DNA from 2 places in the Streptomyces sp. NPDC017943 genome. Region 2 is predicted to be linked to the other one. Evidence: riboswitches for the same ligand, from Rfam matches in the RefSeq annotation. Region 2 holds a riboswitch; the other holds the start of a gene.

Region 1 (4,102 bases), on a different contig from region 2:
AGGTACCCCGCGGCCTGCTCGGCGGGAGCGAAGGGGTGCAGCTGCCCGAACTCGGGCCAGGTGACCGGCTCCATCTCCGTGGTCGCGTTGAGCTTCATGGTGCAGGAGCCCAGCGGGATCATGCCGCGGTCGAGCGCGTAGTCCCGGTCGGCCAGCTTGCGCAGGTAGCGCAGCATGGCCGTCTCGGAGCGGTGCTGGTGGAAGACGGGGTGGGTCAGGTAGTCGTCGGTGCGCAGCACGGCGGCCGGGAGGACGTCCTCGGCGGCGGCGTCCAGGGTCTCCACACTGCCCTCGACGCCGAAGGCCGCCCACACGGCGCGCAGCTGGGCGCGGGTGGTGGTCTCGTCGCAGGCGACGGAGACGTGGTCGGCGTCGACGAGGCGCAGGTTGACCCCGTTGTCCCGGGCGGCGGCCACGACGTCGGCGGCCCGGCCGGCGACCCGCGCGGTCACGGTGTCGAAGTAGGAGCCGTGCACGACCTCGACGCCGCCGTCCGCGAGCCCGGCGGCGAGGACGGTGGCGTAGCGGTGGGTGCGCTGCGCGATGCCCTTGAGGCCGTCGGGGCCGTGGTAGACGGCGTACATGCCGGCCATGACGGCGAGCAGCACCTGCGCGGTGCAGATGTTGCTGGTGGCCTTCTCCCGGCGGATGTGCTGCTCACGGGTCTGCAGCGCCAGCCGGTAGGCCCGGTTCCCGTCGACGTCGACGGACACGCCGACGAGCCGCCCGGGCAGGCTGCGCGCCATCTTGTCCTGGACGGCCATGTAGCCGGCGTGCGGACCGCCGAAGCCCATGGGGACGCCGAAGCGCTGCGTCGTGCCGACCGCGATGTCCGCACCGAGCTCGCCCGGGGACTTCAGCAGCGTCAGCGCGAGCAGGTCGGCGGCGACGGTGACGAGGGCCCCGAGCTCGTGCGCCTGGTCGATGACGGGCTTGATGTCCCGCACGGCTCCGGAGGCACCCGGGTACTGGATCAGTACGCCGTTGATCTCGCGTTCGGCGATCTCGGCGGGGATGCCGTCACCGAGGTCGGCCACGACGACCTCGACCCCGGCCGGTTCGGCCCGGGTCTCGATGACCGCGATGGTCTGCGGCAGCGCGTCCGCGTCGACCAGGAACAGGCCCTTCTTGTTCTTGCCCAGGCGCCGCGACAGGGCCATGGCCTCGGCGGCCGCGGTGCCCTCGTCGAGCAGCGAGGCGCCCGAGGTCGGCAGTCCGGTCAGGTCGGCGACCATGGTCTGGAAGTTCAGCAGCGCCTCGAGCCGGCCCTGCGAGATCTCCGGCTGGTACGGCGTGTAGGCCGTGTACCAGGACGGGTTCTCCATGACGTTGCGCAGCACGACGGGCGGCGTGTGGGTGCCGTAGTAGCCCAGGCCGATCATCGAACCGAGGACCTGGTTGCGGTCGGCGAGGGAACGCAGCTCGGCGATCACCTCGGCCTCGCTGCGGGCGCCCGGCAGGTCCAGCGCCTCGGCGCTCTTGATCACGGCCGGGACCGCGGCGGCCGTCAGCTCGTCCAGTGAGCCGTAGCCGACGTGGGCCAGCATCTTGGCACAGGCCTCGTGGTCGGGCCCGATGTGACGCTGCTCGAAGGGAACTGCCTCTTCGAGCTCGGAGAGCGGAATGCGGTGGGCGGTCATTGCGGAGGCCTCCTGGTCTGACGCGACCTGCGAGGGGCACCACGGCGCGGGTACCCGGACGGCCTCCCCCTCTGTCATCTCAACCTGAGAGCTTCACCGGATCGCCCGAAGGCGTCCGGCTTTCACCGTCGGTGAGAGCGGAAGCCGTCGACACCCGCCCTGCTTTCCAGAGTGACCTCGTCCGTGCGGTACGTGTGCCTGAGAGATTCCGGGGAGGATTTGCTCCTTCGGCGCCTCCGATGGTGTCTGGAGGACTCTCCCGCACGGGGTCAGCAGCCGCTGTCAGCGTACCAGCGAGGTCAACGCACGAGCCTTCGAGTGGCCGCATCCCCGCTTGTACCGTTTTGTTAGGTCTACAGGTGACTTGCGACCATGTGGAGGGCCCGTGCGTACCGACATCGATCCGCGCAGTCTGATCGGCCGCAAGGCGTTCGACCGCAACGGCACCAGGATCGGCACCATCGACGAGGTGTACCTCGACGACGCCACGGGCGAGCCGGAGTGGGCGGCGATACGCACCGGTCTGTTCAGCAGGGACGCGTTCGTCCCGCTCGAGCCCAGCGAGCTGATCGAGGGCGCGCTGCACGTGCCCTTCGAACGCGCCCTCATCAAGGACGCCCCCGACTTCGGCGTGGGCCGCCACCTCTCCCCGGAGCAGGAACTCCAGCTTTACCACCACTACGGTCTGGACATCGCCGCCCCGCCCCCGCTCCCGGACCGCGACTTCGGCAGGCTGGCGGGCACGGACGAGACGAAGGCCTGAGCAGCGCCCGGCCCGGGCAGCGCCCCCGGGCCCGCCGCCCTACGCCCGCACGGCCCCGGACGGCCGGTCCTCCGGCCCGGCAGCCGCACAGCCCTCCCCCGCGGCCGCTCCACCGCACTCCTCGCCGTCCCGCACCGGCGCGGCCCCGCCACCCTCAAGTCCGCATAACACCAGCGGCAGCGGATCCGCCGGCTCCAGCAGGGGGTCGTCGACACGGAAGGTGCGCACCCGCCCCGGCCCCGAGGCGGGCGTCTCGAACCGGACGGTGACCCGCCCCAGGCCGCTGCCCTGCACCCACCCGTGCCCGAACTCGGCGTGACGCACGTCGTGCCCGGCGGGCCAGCGCCGCTCGGCGGGCGACGGCGGCTGCTCCTCGACCGGTACGGCGGCACGCTCCTCGGCCGGTCCGTCCGTCTCCGCCCGCTCCCCGGCCGCCTGCGCGAACAGGTCCTCCTGCGTGTAGTCGGCGAGACCGGTGACGCCCACTCCGAGCAGCCGCACTCCGCCCGTGGTGTCGACGGAGTCCAGCAGCCGGGCCGCCGCCTCCCTGACCACCGCCGGGTCGTCCGTGGGGCCGCGCAGCGTCTCGGAGCGGGTGAGGGTCGAGAAGTCGTAGCGCCGCACCTTCAGCACGATGGTCCGTCCCGACAGCCCGGCTCCCCGCAGTCTGCGCACGCACCGGTCGGCGAGCCGCTGCACCTCCAGGCCCACCCGGGTCCGATCGTGGATGTCCACGTCGTAGGTGTCCTCCACGGACACCGACTTGGCCTCCCGCTCGGCGACCACGGGCCGGTCGTCCCGGGCGAGGGCCATGGCGTACAGGCCGTGCCCATGGGCCTTCCCCAGCAGCCGGACCAGTTCGTCCTCACCCGCCTCGACGATCTCCCCGACCGTGGTGATGCCGGCCCGCCGCAGGTGGTCGCCCGTCGCCGGGCCCACCCCCGGCAGGATCCGCACGGACATCGGGCCGAGCATCGCCCGCTCGGTCCCCGGCTCGATCACCACCAGGCCGTCCGGCTTGGCCTGCTCGGAGGCGATCTTCGCGAGCATCTTGGAGGCGGCCAGCCCCACCGACCCGGTGAGGCCCGTGGCGGCGCGGATGTCGGCCCGCAGCTGCGCCCCGACCAGCCGCGCGGAGCGCTCGTCCCAGGCCCTTCCCCCGGCCTCCAGATCGACGAACGCCTCGTCCAGACTCAGGGGCTCCACGAGCGGCGACAGGGCCCGCAGCAGCTCCATGACCCGCTCGCTGATGGAGCGGTAGAGCATGAAGCGCGGCACGAGATAGGCGGCGTGGGGCGCCAGCCGCCGGGCCTGCCCCATGGGCATCGCCGAATGCACCCCGAAGACCCGGGCCTCGTACGAGGCGGTCGCCACGACGCCCCGGGGTCCCAGCCCGCCCACGACCACGGCCTTCCCGCGCAGACTCGGTTTGGAGGCCTGCTCCACCGAGGCGAAGAAGGCATCCATGTCGAGATGCAGGATCGTGGGCGCGGTTCTCACATCTCCGATGCTGCCCTACCGCACTGACATTGCCCTGCCCAGGCGCCCCGGGGGCCCGGGACCGCTCAGACCGCGCGGTTGCGCCGCCGGGCCAGCTCGTCCGCCGGGTTGGAGCCGATGAGCGTCTCCCCGGTGTCGACGCGCTCCCCGTGCAGCTGGGACAGGGCGCTCTCCACGTCCCGCCACACGACGCCCACGG
Region 2 (4,102 bases):
CCGGCTGGCGGTCCAGGCCCGTGGCGATCCGGCGCAGGTCGAGCCAGGGGATGCCGAGGCCGCCGCCGGGGGCGTGCGGGTTGAGCCAGAGGCCGTAGTGGTCGGGGTAGAGGGCGCGGGCCACGTCGAGCCCGTCGATCACCTCGTAGGAGCGGTTCCAGCCGCTGGCGGACAGCTCCTGGGCGGAGGTGACGCACGGCGCGTAGCCGTGGCCGTCGACCTCCATCTTCCCGTACTGGGCGTCCGGGGAGCCGGCCTGGCCGTGCCACAGGAGCATCCAGATCTGGCCGGTGTGCGGGGTCGCGAGCGCGCGCAGGAGTGCCTCGTAGGCGTCGTAGCGCCCGGGCGTGACCTGGCGCAGCATGTGCTCGACCTGTCCGGCCGCGGCCGTGCCGCTCGCGCTCACCTTTACCGCCCCTTCGTACAACGCCTCGACCGTGACCTAGCTTAAGCCCGCCCACCGGCTCGGGACTTGCCCGCGCGCGGCGGTACGGGCGCGGGCGGTGGTACGCCGGGCCGCCGTGCCGGCCGCTACCGCTGGTAGAAGGGCCGGACCCGCTCTCTCATCCAGGTGCCCACCGGGTCCTCCGTGACGTCCAGGAGCACCAGGTTGACCGGCCAGGGGGTGGGGACGGCGGTGACGGCCCGGGTGAGCGCCTCCAGGGGCAGGGCGCGCAGGTCGCCTTCCCACGAGGAGACTTCGACGCCCACGAACATCACGGGGTCGGCGGTCTCGATCGCGGCGAGGCAGCGGCGGGCGGTGACGACGACACCGGTAGCCCCGAACTCGGCCGAGGCGGCGGCGAGGAAGTCCACCGGGTCGTCCTGCCAGTCGGGTTCGAAGAGGCGGACGCGGCCGCCGCCCGCGGGCCCGTCGAGCGGGGTGCGCCCGGCCCGGCACAGCTCGGCGACGGCGGGGGGCGGCAGGGGTATGCCGACCACGCCGCCGGGGTTGATCACGAGGCCGGCGTGCGGGGGCAGTCCGCGGGCGAACTCCACGGCGGGGGCGATCGTGTATGACATGTGCGCGCCGGCGGCGAGGCGGAACTGCTCCTCCGAGCTGAACACGGGCACGTACGCCTGGCCGTCGATCTCGACGGCCGGCAGGTCGAGGGGGCCGCTGTGCGGGCCGCCGCCGTTGGGCAGCGGGACCCAGACGAAGCTCCGCCCCAGCACCTCGACGATCCGGCCGCCGGCCGCGGGTCCGGCGCCCAGGGAGGCCGAGAGGACCTCCTCCAGCTCGTTGCCGGGCCATCCTCCGGTCGGATGGGTCTGCGTGTGCGCCGGGAAGCCGGCCGGGAACTCCGCCGGAACGTCCATGTCCTACCGCCTGCCTCGAGCCACTGCCAGTGCCGTCAGCAGGCTAACGGTTTGGGGGATCTCCGTGCGGGGCCCTCCGGGGGTGGGGCGGTTGGGGGTGGGTGTGTGCCCGGGGGGGCAGGGGTGCGGGGGTAGCTGCGCTGGGGGGGCCGAGGCCAGTTGTCCGTGGGTGCCGGCAGGGCCGGTGGGTGGGTGCGGGTTGTCGGGGGTTGTTCGCGCCGTTCCCCGCGCCCCTGGAGGGCCGGGGTCGGTGGGTGGGTGCGGGTTGTCGGGGGTTGCTCGCGCAGTCCCCCGCGCCCCTGACAGGCGGGTGCCGTGCGCGCGGTGGTCTGGCTCGCTGAGGGGCGGGAGGGGGCTGGGGTCAGGGGGTGAAGGTGATGCGGTGGAGGGTTGCTGCTGTGGCGCGGTCGGTCAGGGTGGCCGAGGCGCAGCCTCGTGGGAGGCGGCCGTTCTCCACCGCGCGCAGCAGGCGGTCCGTGGCCGCGCGGTGGCGGCGGAAGGCGTAGCGGGAGACGCCGCGGCCCCGGTCCCGCTGGCCGGCCAGGGCCTGCTGCGGCGTGACGTCGAGGAGGAGCAGGTGCAGGGCGCCGCCCCGGCGGCGTGCCTCGCGGGCGAGCCAGCGGCGCACCCACGCCTGGGTGCCGCAGTCGTGCACCACGAGTCCTTCGCCGGTGCGCAGGGCGCGGCGCAGCCCGGCGTAGTGGGAGAGGCGGACCAGCGGGCGGTAGACCCCGTAGGGCAGGAAGCGGGGTACGCGGCGCTCCCAGCGGTCGCGGGCGTCCTGGGAGTCGACGCGCCGGCCCGGGACGGCGCGCCGCATCAGCGTGGACTTGCCGCTGCCGGGCAGCCCGGTGACCACGACGACGTCGCGGGAGCCGAACACCAGCGTGCGCGGACCGCGCCCGGCGCGCTCGCGCAGGTCACGGACGGTGGGCGCCGGCACCGTGCCCCGGGCCGCCCGGGCCGGCACCGCCGGCTGCCCGGGCAACGCGATGCCCGTGGTCGCGGCGTACGCCCTGGTCCTGTTCACCGTGATCGTCCTCCCCTGGAGCCAGGTACGCCGGTACCGTCCCCGCCGAGTGTAAAGAGAAGGTAATGCCGCAGGCCTCTCATTTCGGTCCGGTTCCTGCAACAGGGCTGCCACAGCTCTCCGGGCCCGGCGCGCGGGACAGCGCACTTGCTGAGAAAGGTCCCCCTGCCGCGCCGGAAGGATGCGTGCAATGATGTGCGCGCCAACTGCATACCGGCCGTTTGAATCCGCGCGGGAGAGTTCCCAGCACCGCTGACGCTGGGGCGCCGAAGGAGCAAGTCCCTCCCTTGAATCTCTCAGGCCCCGTTACCGCGCGGGCGAGGCACATCTGAAAAGCGGGCCGCTGCCAGGGCGGTCCCACCCAAGGTGCAAGCCATGGACCGGCGCGGTCATGGCGAACCTCTCAGGTTCCGATGACAGATGGGGAGGAACGACCTCGCCCCCGTCATCGCCTTGGGAGACGACCGACCGTGAGCAGTACAGGAGAACTCCGTCACACCGCGCTCGATGCCCTGCATCGTTCGCTCGGCGCGACGATGACCGACTTCGCCGGCTGGGACATGCCCCTGCGCTACGGCTCCGAGCGCGACGAGCACCTCGCCGTGCGCACCAGGGCCGGGCTGTTCGACCTCTCCCACATGGGCGAGATCACCGTCACCGGCCCGCAGGCCGCCGCCCTCCTCGACCACGCCCTGGTGGGCAACATCGGCGGTGTGAAGCCGGGCCGCGCCCGCTACACCATGATCTGCCGGGCCGACGGCGGCATCCTCGACGACCTGATCGTCTACCGGCTGGGCGAGACCGAGTTCATGGTCGTCGCCAATGCCTCCAACGCCCAGGTCGTCCTGGACGCGCTGACCGAGCGCGCCGCCGGCTTCGACGCCGAGGTGCGCGACGACCGGGACGCCTACGCGCTGATCGCCGTCCAGGGCCCTGAGTCCCCCGGGATCCTGAAGTCCCTGACCGACGCGGACCTCGACGGGCTGAAGTACTACGCCGGTCTGCCGGGCACCGTCGCCGGGGTCCCCGCCCTGATCGCCCGCACCGGCTACACCGGCGAGGACGGCTTCGAGCTGTTCGTGAAGCCGGAGCACGCCGTCGAGCTGTGGCAGGCGCTGACCGAGGCCGGCGAGGGCGCCGGGCTGGTCCCCTGCGGCCTGTCCTGCCGCGACACGCTCCGCCTGGAGGCGGGCATGCCGCTGTACGGGCACGAGCTCACCACCTCCCTGACTCCCTTCGACGCCGGTCTCGGCCGCGTGGTGAAGTTCGAGAAGGAGGGCGACTTCGTGGGCCGCGAGGCCCTGCGCGAGGCCGCCGCCCGGGCCGAGCAGAACCCGCCGCGCGTGCTGGTCGGCCTGGTCGCCGAGGGCCGCCGCGTCCCCCGCGCCGGGTACGCCGTGGTCGCCGGCGGCGAGGTGATCGGCGAGGTCACCTCCGGCGCCCCCTCCCCCACCCTGGGCAAGCCGATCGCCATGGCCTACGTCGACGCCGCGCACGCCGCGCCCGGCACGCCCGGCGTGGGTGTGGACATCCGGGGCAGTCACGAGCCGTACGAGGTCGTGGCGCTGCCGTTCTACAAGCGGCAGAAGTAGACACTGGCCGTGGGCCGCCCGTGCGGCCCGGCCACCGTCACCCGGTTCACGAGCAGTCTCCCGTCCCCCTTTTTCACAGCACTCCCGCGCGTAACAGGAGAATTCAGGCCATGAGCAACCCCCAGCAGCTGCGCTACAGCAAGGAGCACGAGTGGCTGTC

What was found. Region 2 has a riboswitch for glycine ahead of gcvT (glycine cleavage system aminomethyltransferase GcvT). Riboswitches for the same ligand answer to the same signal wherever they lie in the genome.
Region 1: another riboswitch for glycine. It lies ahead of gcvP (aminomethyl-transferring glycine dehydrogenase); the one in region 2 lies ahead of gcvT (glycine cleavage system aminomethyltransferase GcvT).

The regions. Positions count from the first base shown of each region.
Region 1 covers NZ_JBIRHH010000003.1:857,065-861,166, forward strand. Annotated here, with positions in the region: gene gcvP (aminomethyl-transferring glycine dehydrogenase) at 1-1,640, opposite strand, end outside; glycine riboswitch at 1,817-1,912, opposite strand; gene ACH4C6_RS13380 (PRC-barrel domain-containing protein) at 2,026-2,403, shown strand; gene ACH4C6_RS13385 (DNA polymerase IV) at 2,443-3,903, opposite strand; gene ACH4C6_RS13390 (MerR family transcriptional regulator) at 3,969-4,102, opposite strand, start outside.
Region 2 covers NZ_JBIRHH010000001.1:278,937-283,038, forward strand. Annotated here, with positions in the region: gene ACH4C6_RS01195 (enhanced serine sensitivity protein SseB C-terminal domain-containing protein) at 1-406, opposite strand, end outside; gene ACH4C6_RS01200 (enhanced serine sensitivity protein SseB) at 532-1,320, opposite strand; gene ACH4C6_RS01205 (AAA family ATPase) at 1,682-2,350, opposite strand; glycine riboswitch at 2,573-2,672, shown strand; gene gcvT (glycine cleavage system aminomethyltransferase GcvT) at 2,821-3,942, shown strand; gene gcvH (glycine cleavage system protein GcvH) at 4,053-4,102, shown strand, end outside.